2 regions of the Qipengyuania sp. SM2512 genome follow, and region 2 is predicted to be linked to the other one. Evidence: riboswitches for the same ligand, from Rfam matches in the RefSeq annotation. Region 2 holds a riboswitch; the other holds the start of a gene.
What was found. Region 2 has a riboswitch for glycine ahead of gcvT (glycine cleavage system aminomethyltransferase GcvT). Riboswitches for the same ligand answer to the same signal wherever they lie in the genome.

Region 1: another riboswitch for glycine. It lies ahead of gcvT (glycine cleavage system aminomethyltransferase GcvT); the one in region 2 lies ahead of gcvT (glycine cleavage system aminomethyltransferase GcvT).

What each region holds. Positions count from the first base shown of each region.
Region 1 covers NZ_CM143134.1:451,749-458,613, reverse strand. Annotated here, with positions in the region: gene ACQ5J0_RS02315 (homocysteine S-methyltransferase family protein) at 1-82, shown strand, start outside; gene metH (methionine synthase) at 82-2,817, shown strand; glycine riboswitch at 2,989-3,093, shown strand; gene gcvT (glycine cleavage system aminomethyltransferase GcvT) at 3,146-4,348, shown strand; gene gcvH (glycine cleavage system protein GcvH) at 4,353-4,724, shown strand; gene gcvPA (aminomethyl-transferring glycine dehydrogenase subunit GcvPA) at 4,872-6,233, shown strand; gene gcvPB (aminomethyl-transferring glycine dehydrogenase subunit GcvPB) at 6,230-6,865, shown strand, end outside.
Region 2 covers NZ_CM143134.1:2,870,487-2,877,351, forward strand. Annotated here, with positions in the region: gene ACQ5J0_RS14225 (phosphorylase family protein) at 1-84, shown strand, start outside; gene ACQ5J0_RS14230 (energy transducer TonB) at 257-1,120, opposite strand; gene gcvPB (aminomethyl-transferring glycine dehydrogenase subunit GcvPB) at 1,207-2,766, opposite strand; gene gcvPA (aminomethyl-transferring glycine dehydrogenase subunit GcvPA) at 2,763-4,127, opposite strand; gene gcvH (glycine cleavage system protein GcvH) at 4,136-4,507, opposite strand; gene gcvT (glycine cleavage system aminomethyltransferase GcvT) at 4,512-5,618, opposite strand; glycine riboswitch at 5,662-5,747, opposite strand; glycine riboswitch at 5,748-5,836, opposite strand; gene ACQ5J0_RS14255 (amidohydrolase family protein) at 5,953-6,865, opposite strand, start outside.

The DNA of each region.
Region 1 (6,865 bases), 750 kb from region 2:
GGGCCTCGCCCCGCGCGTGGTGCCCGAACGCGACAGCACCATGACGCTGGCGGGCCTCGAACCCTTCACGATCGCAGCATGATGTCCAACGCTTCCACCGCCCGTTTCGTCAATATCGGCGAGCGCACCAACGTCACCGGCTCGGCCCGGTTCAAGCAGCTCGTCATGGCGGGCGATTACGACACTGCGGTCGAGGTCGCGCGCAGCCAGGTCGAGAACGGCGCGCAGGTGATCGACGTCAATATGGACGAGGGCCTGCTCGATTCCGAGCTGGCGATGACCACCTTCCTCAAGCTGATTGCCGCCGAACCCGATATCGCGCGCGTGCCGCTGATGATCGACAGTTCGAAATGGAGCGTGATCGAGGCGGGGCTCAAATGCGTCTCGGGCAAGCCGATCGTCAATTCGATCAGCATGAAGGAGGGCGAGGCGCCCTTCCTCGAGCATGCGCGGCTGTGCATGGATTACGGCGCCGCGGTGGTGGTGATGGCCTTCGACGAACAGGGCCAGGCCGACACCAAGGAGCGCAAGGTCGAAATCTGCGCGCGCGCCTATGATCTGCTCACCGGGATCGGCTTTCCGCCCGAGGACATCATCTTCGATCCCAACATCTTCGCGGTGGCGACGGGGATCGAGGAGCACGACCGCTACGGGCTCGACTTCCTGGAGGCGGTGAAGGAAATCAAGTCGCGCTGCCCGCTCGCCAAGACCAGCGGCGGGCTCTCCAACCTGTCCTTCAGCTTCCGCGGCAACGAGACCGTGCGCCGCGCGATGCATTCGGTGTTCCTGTTCCACGCCATCCCCGCCGGGCTCGACATGGCGATCGTCAACGCCGGCCAGCTCGATGTCTACGACGCGATCGATCCGGTGCTGCGCGAGGCCTGCGAGGACGTGATCCTGATGCGGCGATCGGACGCTACGGAACGGCTGATCGATCTCGCCGAAAGCTACAAGGGCCGCTCCGCCGCCGACGAGAAGGCTGCCGAGGAATGGCGCGGCTGGCCGGTGGAACGGCGGCTCGAGCACGCGCTGGTCAAGGGGATCGACGCGCATGTCGTCGCCGACACCGAGGAAGCCCGCGCCGCTCGCGCCGCGACCGGCGGGCGCCCGATCGAGGTGATCGAGGGTCCGCTGATGGACGGGATGAACGTGGTCGGCGACCTGTTCGGCAGCGGCAAGATGTTCCTGCCGCAGGTGGTCAAATCCGCGCGCGTGATGAAGAAGGCGGTCGCCCACCTCATCCCCTATATCGAGGCGGAGAAGGACCTGCTCCCCGAGGCCGAGCGCAAGGCCAAGGGCAAGATCGTGATGGCCACGGTCAAGGGCGACGTCCACGATATCGGCAAGAACATCGTCGGCGTGGTGCTGCAGTGCAATGGCTACGAGGTGGTCGATCTGGGCGTCATGGTGCCGTGGGCGAAAATCCTCGAGACCGCGCGCGAGGTTCACGCCGACATGATCGGGCTCTCGGGGCTGATCACGCCCTCGCTCGACGAGATGGTCACCGTCGCGGAGGAGATGAAGACCGCGGGGATGAGTTTGCCGCTGCTGATCGGCGGGGCGACCACCAGCAAGGTCCACACCGCGCTGCGGATCGACCCCGCCTATGACGGGCCGGTAATCCACGTGCTCGATGCCAGCCGGGCGGTCGGGGTCGCCAGCCGGCTGCTCTCGGACACGCAATGCGAGGATTTCGTCGCCGGCACGGCGGAGGAATATGTCCAGGTGCGAGAGGCCCGCGCGGGCCGGACACAGAGCGAGCTGCTTCCCCTCGCCGAAGCGCGCAGCCGCGCCTTCCCCGCCGATTTCGCCGGTAAGCCGGCCGCACCGCTGCATCCGGGGCTCCATGTCTACGACGACTGGTCGCTCGCCGAATTGCGCGACTATATCGACTGGACCCCCTTCTTCCGCGCCTGGGAATTGCACGGCAATTATCCCGCCATTCTCGAGGACGATGTGGTCGGCGAAAGCGCGCGCAGCCTGTTCGCCGATGCGCAGGCCATGCTCGACCGGATCGTCGAGGAGAAATGGCTCACCGCGCGCGGGGTCTGCGGGCTGTGGCCCTGCCGCCGCGAGGGCGACGATATCATCCTGTCCTCCCCATCATCGATGGGGAGGGGGAGCAGCGAAGCTGGTGGAGGGGTATCTTCCAACGGCAGCGAAGCCGACCCCTCCACCACCCTGCGGGTGGTCCCCCTCCCCGGCGGGGCCGGGGAGGAAAAGGAGGTTCGTCTCCCCTTCCTGCGCCAGCAGGTGAAGAAGAGCCGCGACCGCGCCAATTACTGTCTGTCCGATTTCATCGATCCCGCGGGCGACTGGATGGGCGGCTTCGCGGTCGGGATCCACGGGCTCGACGCGCATTCCGCGCGCTTCCAGGCCGACAGGGACGATTATTCGGACATATTGCTCAAGGCGCTCGCCGATCGCTTCGCCGAGGCGCTGGCCGAGCGGCTCCACCAGCATGTCCGCACCGATCTGTGGGGCTATGCGCCCGGCGAGCAGCTCACCAATCTCGCGCTCATCAAGGAGCAGTATCGCGGCATCCGCCCCGCGCCGGGCTATCCGGCCTGCCCCGATCACAGCCTCAAGCCCGCGCTGTTCGAACTGCTCGAGGCGGAAAAGAACGTCGGGCTCGAGCTGACCGAAAGCTTCGCCATGTTCCCCACCGCCGCGGTCAGCGGGTTCTATTTCGGGCATCCGCAGGCGGCCTATTTCGGCGTCGCCCGCATCGGCCGCGACCAGCTCGAGGATTATGCGGCGCGGCGCGGGGTGGACCTTTCCACCGCCGAGCGCTGGCTGCGTCCCAATCTCGATTGACCGGCCAATCTCGATTGACCGGGACGGCGCAATCGCGCAGGGCGGTGCCGTCGGCGGCGGGAGCGATTCTGCGGCGGGCGCGCGCGGGAGAGATCGCGGGGCCGGGCAGGCCCCCGGCGCCGAAGGAGCAACCGCCCCGGAAACTCTCAGGCCAACGGACCGCGCGGGCCTCTTCGACACTCTGGAAAGCGTCGCTCCCTAAAGGGGCGGCCACCGAAGGGGTAAGCCCGTCCATTCACGGGTCAGTCTCTCAGGTCACCCGACAGAGGGGGCATGGATCGGATCGCGTCCCGCCGGGGCGTGGCCGTGCATGCAGTCGGGAACCATGATGAGCGAAGCCCAAGACCTTCCCACCGAAGACTTCGCGGACGATGGTCCGGACGAGGCGCCGGCCAAGCTGCCGCTCGATGGCTGGCATCGCGGCAAGGGCGCGCGAATGGTCGAGTTCGCGGGCTACGAGATGCCGATCCAGTTTGAGGGCATCGTCGCCGAACACGATTGGACCCGCGAGCAGGCCTCGCTGTTCGACGTCAGCCACATGGGCCAGCTGCTGGTCTCGGGCGAGCGCGCGGCCGAGGAGCTGGAAAAGCTGCTCCCCGGCGCGATCGCCACGCTGAAGCCCGGCCGGGTGCGCTATTCGCTGCTGCTCAACGACGAGGGCGGCATTCTCGACGATCTGATGGTCACCAACGTCACCCCCTGGATCGCGGGCGACGAGGAAGCGGGCACCGAGGGCCATTGGGGCGAGCCGACCTATTACCTGGTGGTCAACGGGGCGATGAAATGGGACGACATCGCCCATTTGCGCGAGCATCTCGACGACGACATCACGCTCACCCATCTCGACGACCAGGCGCTGATCGCGCTGCAGGGCCCCAACGCCGCGACCGCGCTCAACCGCGTGATGCGCGGTGTGCCCGAGCAGCTCGTGTTCATGCAGGCGGTCGATTACCACTTCGGCGAATGGCCGCTTCGGATCACCCGCGCGGGCTACACCGGCGAGGACGGGTTCGAGATTTCGGTCCCCGCCGAATTCGCCGAATCGCTCGCCGACCGGCTCTGCGCCGAGATCGAGGTGCGGCCCGCAGGGCTCGGAGCGCGCGACAGCCTGCGGCTCGAGGCCGGGCTCCCACTCTATGGTCACGACCTCACGGCCGAGATCGATCCGGTGACCGCCGACCTCACCTTCGCGCTTACCAAGAGCCGCCGCGAGGCTGGTGGCTGGATGGGCCACGCCGCCTGCGCCGCGAGGCTGGCCGATGGCTGCGCCGACACCCGCGTTGGGCTCGTGTTCGAAGGCCGGCTGCCGGCGCGCGAGGGCGCCACGGTCTTTTCGGGCGACACCGAAATCGGCCGCGTCACCAGCGGCGGCTTCTCGCCCACGCTCGGCCATCCGATCGCGATGGCCTATCTCTCCGCCGATTTCGCCAAGGTCGATACCGAGGTCGAAGTCGAGGTTCGCAAGAAGCGTCTGCCCGCAAGGGTCGCCGCTTTGCCTTTCGTCCCCCACAACTACTACCGAGGGAAGTGACCCGATGGCCCGCTATTTCACCGATGAACACGAATGGATCGATGTCGAGGGCGATACCGCAACCGTCGGCATCACCGATTACGCGCAGGAACAGCTCGGCGACATCGTCTTCGTCGAACTGCCCGAGGTCGGCGCGCAGCTCGCCAAAGGCAAGGACGCCGCTGTGGTCGAGAGCGTCAAGGCGGCAAGCGACGTCTACGCCCCGATCAGCGGCGAGGTGACCGAAGCCAATGCGGCGCTCGACGAGGACCCGGCGCTGGTCAATTCGAGCCCCGAGGAAGACGGCTGGTTCTTCAAGCTGACCATCGCCGACAAGGTCGAGCTCGACGGGCTGATGGACGCCAAGGCCTACAAGAGCTTCTGCGACGAGCTTTGATGTTTCTCCCCTCCCGCTCGCGGGAGGGGCCGGGGGTGGGCAAGACAAAGGCCCATTTCCCGACACGCCCACCCCGCTGCGACTAGGGCCGCGTCGCGGCCCAAGTCTCGCACCCCTCCCGCAAGCGGGAGGGGACAAGGAGTTCCGATGCGCTACCTCCCCCTGACCCCCGCCGATCGCTCGGCCATGCTCGAAACCATCGGCGCCGACAGCGTCGATGCGCTGTTCGCCGATGTCCCCGCCGAAGCGCAGCTCGACGGGCCGATCCACGGCCTGCCGCTGCACGCATCCGAGATGGCGGTCGAGAAACACATGCGGCGGCTGGCGCAGCGCAATCTGGCGGCGGGCGATGCGGCGTTCTTCCTGGGGGCGGGGGCCTATCGCCACCATGTGCCGGCAACCGTCGATCACATCATCCAGCGCGGCGAGTTCCTGACCGCCTACACGCCCTACCAGCCCGAGATCGCGCAGGGCACGCTGCAGATGCTGTTCGAGTTCCAGAGCCAGGTCGCGCGGCTCTATGGCTGCGCGGTGGCCAACGCCTCGATGTACGACGGCTCGACCGCCTGCTGGGAAGCGGTGGCGATGGCCGCGCGCGTGACCCGGCGCGACCGGGTGGTGCTCTCGGGCGCGCTGCACCCGCATTACGCCGAGGTCGTCCGCACCATGGCCAAGTTCACCGCCGACACCATCGCCGATGCGCCGCCGGCCTTCCAGGCGCGCCCCGACGACGACGGGCTGATCGCGCGGATCGACGGCGATACCTCCTGCGTCGTGGTGCAATATCCCGACATCCTCGGGCGGCTCCCCGACCTCGAACGGATCGCTGCGGCGGCGCATGATGCGGGCGCGCTGCTGGTGGTGGTCAACACCGAGCCGGTGGCGCTGGGCGCGATCAAGTCCCCGGGCGAATGCGGCGCGGATATCGTCGTCGGCGAGGGCCAGTCGATCGGCGTCGGGCTCCAGTTCGGCGGGCCCTATCTCGGCCTGTTCGCGGTGCGCGATCCCAAGCATGTCCGCCAGATGCCCGGGCGGCTGTGCGGCGAGACGCAGGACGCCGAGGGCAAGCGCGGCTTCGTGCTCACGCTCTCGACCCGCGAGCAGCATATCCGCCGCGAGAAGGCGACGAGCAACATCTGCACCAACAGCGGGCTCTGCGCGCTGGCCTTCAGCGTCCACATGACGCTGCTGGGCGAGAAGGGGCTGCGCGCGCTGGCGCTGGAGAACCACCGCCTCGCCTGCATCGCCGCCGACAAGCTGGCGCAGGTTCCCGGGGTCAAGGTGCTCAACGAGAGCTTCTTCAACGAATTCACGGTGACGCTGGGCCGCGACGCGCGCGATGTCGTGCGCAAGCTCGCCGATCGCGGCGTGCTCGCCGGCGTCTCGCTCGGGCGGCTCTACCCGCAGGCGGAGGCGCTCGCCGAGGGCCTGCTGGTGGCGGTCACCGAGACCACCACAGAGGAAGATATCGACACGCTCTGCGCCGCGCTCACGGAGACCCTGGCATGAACGCCCCCAACGCCTCGGGCTGGAAGCCCGGCACCCCCGTCACCGTCGACCATTCGATGGAAGGTCCCCCCACGGTCACCGGCAACCGCGCGCTGATGCTCGAGGAACCGCTGATCTTCGAGATCGGCAACAGCGAAACCACCGGGGTCGATTTCACCTCCGCCCTCTCTGCGGGCGAGGGGCATTCCGCTTCCCCCCTCCCCGCGGGGGAGGGGCCGGGGGTGGGGGGGCCCGCCTCTCAGGCGCCGAACACCCATCCCCAACCCCTTCCCTCGAGGGAAGGGGCTTTTGCGTCTCGCTTAGGAGGGTTCGAACGTTCCGAACCGATCGGCCTGCCCGGCCTGTCCGAGCCCGAGACGGTGCGCCACTACACCCGCCTCAGCCGCCAGAACTACGCCATCGATCTCGGGCTGTTTCCGCTCGGATCCTGCACGATGAAGCACAATCCGCGGCTCAACGAGAAGGTCGCGCGCCTGCCCGGCTTTGCCGATTGCCACCCGCTGGCACCGGTCCAGACGGTGCAGGGCGCGCTGGGCGTGATCCACGAGCTGGGCGAATGGCTCAAGACGCTCACCGGCATGCCCGCAGTCGCGATGAGCCCGAAGGCCGGTGCGCATGGCGAGCTTTGCGGG
Region 2 (6,865 bases):
AACAGTGGATTGCATGAAGCCTGCAGCCTGATCTCAGCCGAGTTCGCGAAGCGGCTGATCACTAATGAATATGAGTTCAATTGAGGCTACAAAGAGTTTACTTCGCGCGGGAAGTGAGCACTCTTTCTGCATATTGCTGAGCAGCCTGAGCGAGACGAAAGCGCGTCCCGCGGACCATTGTCGCCTATATCTTTGCCTTATCTTGTCCTCCTTCCCCGGAAAAAGGCGCGTTCCAAAAAGAGCAGAAAATCTGCGATCAGCGAAGCCGCCGCCCATCTTCGATCTCGGGCATGGCGAAACGGATGGTCGCTACGTAAAAATCGGTTATCGGATGTGATTCAGCGTCCAACGCCGGCTCAAACCTGGCGACCTGCGAAATACCTTCGCAAGCGGCCTTCCCGAACTCGGAATCATAGGCTTCATCGAGGATTTGACACTGGGAGGCATTACCTTCCTCGTCTACCAGGAGGCGCAGGGTCACCTTCCCACGAGAGTCCCTAAAAAGCAGTCTCTCCGGATAATCTATGTTCTTGGCCCACTCTCGAGCATTAATGGCGACCGGTCCTTTCGCAATTTCGGTCCGCTTCCCAGGATCGAGCCCCCAGCTCGATACCAGATCGGCCAGACATCGATCCATGGCATCCAAGGCCTTCGCGAAGCCCGGCATTTGCAGATCGACCGATGTCTCGACGCCGCGGCTCACGCGAAGGCTGGTGATATGCCTGACTTCTTGTGCAAGAAGAGCCTCCCTCTCAGGGCGCGACAACTCGTCACGGTTCTCGAGCTCTCCCTGGAACTGATATGTGAGGAACAGACTGGGCCTACCGTCCTGCGTCTCGCCGAACATCGCCAAGTCTGTGCTCTGCTTCGCACGCGACGGCAGGAAGCTGTACTCGAGGGGCGCGTTTCGTCCGTCAACGGGCTCTCCGACGAGCAGAACTTCAAAATCAGGCGAGGGAGTATATCGAATGAAATGGGCCAGCAATTGATTCTCACCTTCGCCAAAGGTTCGCGAGAGCCGACATGAACCGCGGTCGTAGTTCAGCTGCCAATGGGAGGACGGCTCAAGCGTCAGCGATTCTGAAGCCCCACCAGGAACAGAGACGAACAGGGTCGCCATACTCACCACACTGCAGATAACTCGCATTCATTTCTCTCCTCTCATGGGTGAGGCATAAGCGACTCAGGTCTTGCAGTTCGCAAGATCTACCAGCTTAACAGCGGACTGCGCGCTGCCTGCGTTTCGTCCAGCCGCCGGCGCGGTGCATAATAGGGTGCCTGCTTCAGGCTCTGGTCCCCCGCCTTCGCGCGTTCCGCCACGCTGCGCAGCGCCCCGATGAACTGGTCCAGTGCCGCCTTGCTTTCGGTCTCCGTCGGTTCGACCAACATCGCGCCATGCACCACAAGCGGGAAATACATGGTCATTGGATGGTAGCCTTCATCGATCAGCCCCTTGGCTAGATCGAGCGTGGAGAGCCCCTCGGCAAAATCCTTATCGGAAAACAGCACTTCATGCATGCAAGGGCCGCTCGCGCCGAACGGCGCATCCAGCACGTCCTCCAGGCTACGCAGGATGTAGTTCGCGTTCAGCACCGCATCTTCGGCGACCTGCTTCAGCCCGTCGGCCCCGTGGCTCAGGATGTAAGTCAGCGCGCGGGTGAACATGCCCATCTGGCCGTGAAAGGCGGTCATGCGACCGAACGCCTGCGTGTGTCCGAACTCGCCTGCATTCTCCTCTTCGATGAGGTGGACGACGCCATCCTTCGTGCGCGCGGTGAATGGCAGCGGGCCATAGGGGCTCAGCGCTTCCGACAGTACCACCGGACCCGAACCGGGACCGCCGCCGCCGTGCGGAGTGGAGAAGGTCTTGTGCAGGTTGATGTGCATGGCATCCACGCCGAGATCGCCTGGGCGCACCTTCCCGACGATGGCGTTGAAATTGGCGCCGTCGCAATAGACGAAGCCACCCACCGAATGGACCGCGTCGGAAATCGCCTTCATGTCGCGTTCGAACAGGCCGCAAGTATTGGGATTGGTGATCATCACCCCCGCCACGTCCGGGCCGAGCCGCGCCTTCAACGCTTTAAGATCGACGCGCCCTTCCGCCGTCGCAGGAATGTCCTCCACCTTGTACCCGGCAAAGGCGGCAGTAGCGGGATTGGTGCCGTGGGCGCTTTCCGGCACCAAGATTACCGCGCGGGCGTCGCCGCGCGCTTCCAGAGCGGCGCGGATGCACAGGATGCCGCACAACTCGCCATGTGCGCCGGCCTTGGGGCTCATGACGACACCGTGCATCCCGGTGAGTTCGATCAACCAGTGTGCCAGCTCATTCATAACCTCCAGCGCGCCAGGAACGGTGGACACCGGCTGCAAAGGATGGATGTCCGCGAAACCGGGCATCCGGGCGACCTTCTCATTAAGACGCGGATTGTGCTTCATCGTGCACGATCCCAGCGGGAATAGTCCGAGGTCGATCGCGTAGTTCTGGCGGCTCAGCCGGGTGTAGTGGCGTATGGTCTCCGGCTCCGAGAGTCCCGGCAGGCCGATCGGGTCCTTGCGCCCGAAGCTGCCGAGCCGCTCGCTGCCTCCGTGTTCGATCTCGGGCAGGTCGACGCCCGTCGTGTCCGTCCCCGCGATCTCGAAGATCAGCGGCTCTTCGAGCATCAGTGCGCGATTGCCGGTCGCCGTTTCGGGGTAACTATGCACCTCGTCGTTGTCGAACGCCTGCATCTCCGGCTTCCATCCGGACTTGTTGGGCGCGCTCATGCCAGCACCTCCTTCAGCGCATCGGCAAGGACCGCAATATCCTCGCTGCTGGTAGTTTCAGTGACCGCCACCACGAGACCGTGCGCTAGCTGGTCCTCCTCGGGATAGAGGCGGCCAAGCGATACGCCGCCCAGAATGTCGCGAGCAGCAAGTTCGCGTGCGACTTCGCGCGCATCACGGTCGAGCAGAATCGTGAATTCGTTGAAGAAGGTATCGTTCAGCAACGTCACGCCGGGCACCTTGTCCAGCGCGTCTGCAGCTTCGCATGCCAGCCCGTGATTCCAGGCGGCAAGACGACGCAGGCCCTCTTCACCCAGCAGGGTCATGTGGACGCTGAACGCCAGCGCGCACAAGCCAGAATTGGTGCAGATATTGCTCGTCGCCTTCTCGCGGCGGATGTGCTGCTCGCGCGTAGAGAGAGTGAGCACGAAGCCGCGCTTGCCTTCGGCATCCGTGGTTTCGCCGCACAACCGACCGGGCATCTGTCGCACATGCTTGGGGTCGCGCACTGCGAACAAGCCCAGGTACGGCCCGCCGAATTGCAGGCCGACGCCGATTGACTGGCCTTCGCCCACCACGATATCCGCGCCCAATTCACCGGGGGATTTAATCGCACCCAGTGCCACGGGTTCTGTATTAACCGCGATCACCAGCGCGCCCTTTGCATGCGCGGCTTGGGCGATCCGCTCAAGGTCGGGTATGCGGCCGAGGATGTCGGGGTACTGCACCACCACGCAGGAAAGATCGTTTGCCTCGATCTCCGCGATCAGCGCATCCTCACCCGCCGATGCCTGTAACGTTGGCGCTCGATCCGCGATGGAATCGCCGGTAAATTTCGCCATGGTTCGAACCACGGAGACGTAGTGCGGGTGCAGCCCTTCACCGAGAACGGCGAGGTTCTTCTTCGTGACGCGTCTCGCCATCGCCACAGCTTCCCAGCAGGCAGTGGAGCCGTCATACATCGAGGCATTGGCGACCGCACAGCCATAGAGGCGCGCTACCTGCGTCTGAAACTCGAACAGCATTTGCAGCGTGCCCTGCGCGATCTCCGGCTGGTAAGGCGTATACGCCGTAAGGAATTCACCGCGTTGGATTATGTGGTCCACGGATGCGGGCACGTGATGGCGATAAGCCCCAGCCCCGCAGAAAAACGCCGCGTCCCCAGCAGCAAGGTTCTTCTTCGAGAGCCGTCGCATATGGCCTTCGACCACCATTTCGCTGGCCTGCATCGGCAGGCCTTCGATAGGTCCGACCAGCCGTGCCTCCTCCGGCACGTCGGCGAACAGCGCATCCATATCGGGTGAGCCAATCTTCTCGAGCATCGCGGCGCGATCGAGGTCCGTGAGAGGAAGGTAGCGCATCTACGCCCTCAGAGACTGTCGCAGAAGGATTTGTAGGCATCTTCATCCATGAACGCCTCGAGCTCGCCGTGCTCAGCGATGGCTACAGCGAACATCCAGCCCGCCTCTTCCGGTGCATCGTTGAGGAGGCCCGGATCGGATTGGAGATCCCCGTTCTGCTTTACGACTTCGCCCGTCACTGGCGAGAAGACGTCACTCGCGGCCTTCACGCTCTCGACGACCGCTGCTGCATCGCCTTTGGCAAGTCTCGTACCTAGCTCTGGAAGCTCCACGAAAACGATGTCGCCGAGCTGCTCCTGAGCATAGTTCGTGATTCCCACGGTGGCGACATCCCCCGCTAGGTCCAGCCACTCATGCTCGTCAGTGTAGTATCTAGTCACGGAATTAATTTCCTCGAAAATAACGATGGGGGACAAAGGGCATCGGGACCGTTCGGGCAGCGATGCGCCGACCTCGCACCTCAATTTCCAGAGGCTGTGCGGGGCTCGAGAATTCGAAACTCAGATACGCCATGGCGATGGGCTGCTTAAGAGTGGGAGAAAACCCGCCGCTCGTGACGCGTCCCACTTCGAGGTCACCGCTGAAGACTGCCGCGCCCTCTCGTGCTGGCAAACGTCCCTCGATCAGCAGGCCGGTTCGCTGCTCCGCAACGCCGTCATTCATCATGCGAGTGCAGGCATCATAGCCGAGCCATCCGCCTGCCTCACGCCGCTTGGGCGAGAGCGCGAACTTCAAGCCCGCAGATACGGGATTGATCGCTGGCCCGAGATCATGCCCATACAAAGGCAAGCCCCCCTCGAGACGAAGCGAATCCCGCGCACCAAGACCAACCGGACGCACCCGATCATCCCGCAGGATCGCATCGGCGAGACGGGATGCGTCATCGCCTTTCACACTTATCTCGAAACCGTCCTCGCCAGTGTAGCCGGCGCGGCTGACCCACAATGACGTCCCGTCCCAATCGAAAGTGCCAGCGGTCATGAAGACCAGATCGGAAACCCCGGGAACGATCTGTTCTAACACATCCTGTGAGAGCGGCCCCTGCAGCGCGAGCAGCGCGCGCTCCCGTTCGTACTCAAGCGAAGTCGCAGCGGAAAGATGCCGCCGGATATGCTCGATATCCTGCATCTTCATCGATCCATTGACGACGAGCGAATAGTAATCTCCCCGGTTCGTGACGATGAGATCATCGAGGATGCCGCCATCCTCGTTCAACAGAAGCGAGTAACGCATCCGTCCCTTCGCCAAGCCGGAGATTGAAGCGGGGAGGAGCGTTTCAAGATCCTCCGCCGCGCAATCACCGGTGATGCGCAGCTGACCCATATGACTCACGTCGAAGAGACCTGCGGAGTTCCTCGTCCACTCGTGCTCCGGAACGATGCCTTCATACTGAAGCGGCATGAGGTAACCGGCAAAGGGCACCATTCGGGCCCCCAGCGCGCAGTGCCAATCATGCAGAGGAAGCTTTCCTGGCTTCTGATCGTTCGTCATTGAGCTTGTCTTCCTAACCATCAGACGCGCAGTTGCGCGTCTCACAGCCCCTTCTGTCGGTTTTGCCTGAGAGCTTGCCGCGGGGCTTTCTCCTTCGGCGGGGTGTCACCACCCTCTTTCCAGAAGTGCCCGATAGCCGCAGTCCTTGTGCCTGAGAGTTTCCGGGGCGGTTGCTCCTTCGGCGCCGGTTGAAGACCGGTCTCTCCTGCGGCATCGGTTGGATCCAGTATCCGATACACCATCTCTGTCTCGTCGCGTTCAGAAACTTTGTCAACGGCCATAGCGGACGACATTGCGGGAACATCGAGTATCGATTGCATCGACACTGCCCGCTTTACTCCCACCAGTATGGCAATCTCTCTCGGGGCTTCGGCGTAATCTGCGTCATGCTGCGAGCCTCGAAAAGTCTGCCGCCTTGCATGACCAGGTTGACGCTCTCGGTCGCGCGAATATCCGTCAAGGGATCATCCTCCAGGACAACCAGGTCGGCGAGCTTGCCCGCCTCGATCGTGCCGATGTCGGCAGCCAAGCCGAGCGCCCTGGCAGGGTTTACAGTGCCAGTGGCCAGCGCCTGAAGCGGCGTCATGCCGCCACGGACCATCGACCACATATCCCAATGGAACGAGATGCCTGCCTGCTGCCCATGGCCGCCGCTAGAGATGAGCACGCCGCGCTCGGCAAGTTTCGCGGCTTCTCGAGCAGCCTCGTCGTCGACAAACGATCCCTCGGGAGCCGTAATGCGACGAGCTCCCTCCGCACGAAGGACATCAGGCGGTGTGTGCGCCTGCAGAAGTGGCTGCTCCATGAGGTTTGTGGCCTGACGCCAATAGGGGTCGCCGGCGAGTCCCCCGAAGGTGACGACGAGCGTCGGCGTGTTGTTAACATCCGCGCCCTCGAAGAGCTGGAGAACGTCATCGTAAAAGGTCTCCAGGGGAATGTTATGTTCAAGCGTGGCATTGCCGTCGACGACGTGGGTCATTCCCAGCGCGTACTGGGCGCCGCCTTCGGCGACGACCAGAATGCCCTCACGGCGAGCCGCCTCAAGGATCTGCTGGCGCTGCTCTCTTCTGGGCTGATTGTAGTTTTTCACGCTCAAGGCCCCTTCCGCCTTGAGACGACGCACGTGTACGAGTGCATCCTCCAGGCCATCGATCCTGGCGTAAGCGCCCGGTGCCTTCGCACCATAAATCGTGTTGCCCGAGGAAAATATCCGGGGGGCGAGCAGGTCACCTGCGCGCTGCAATTCC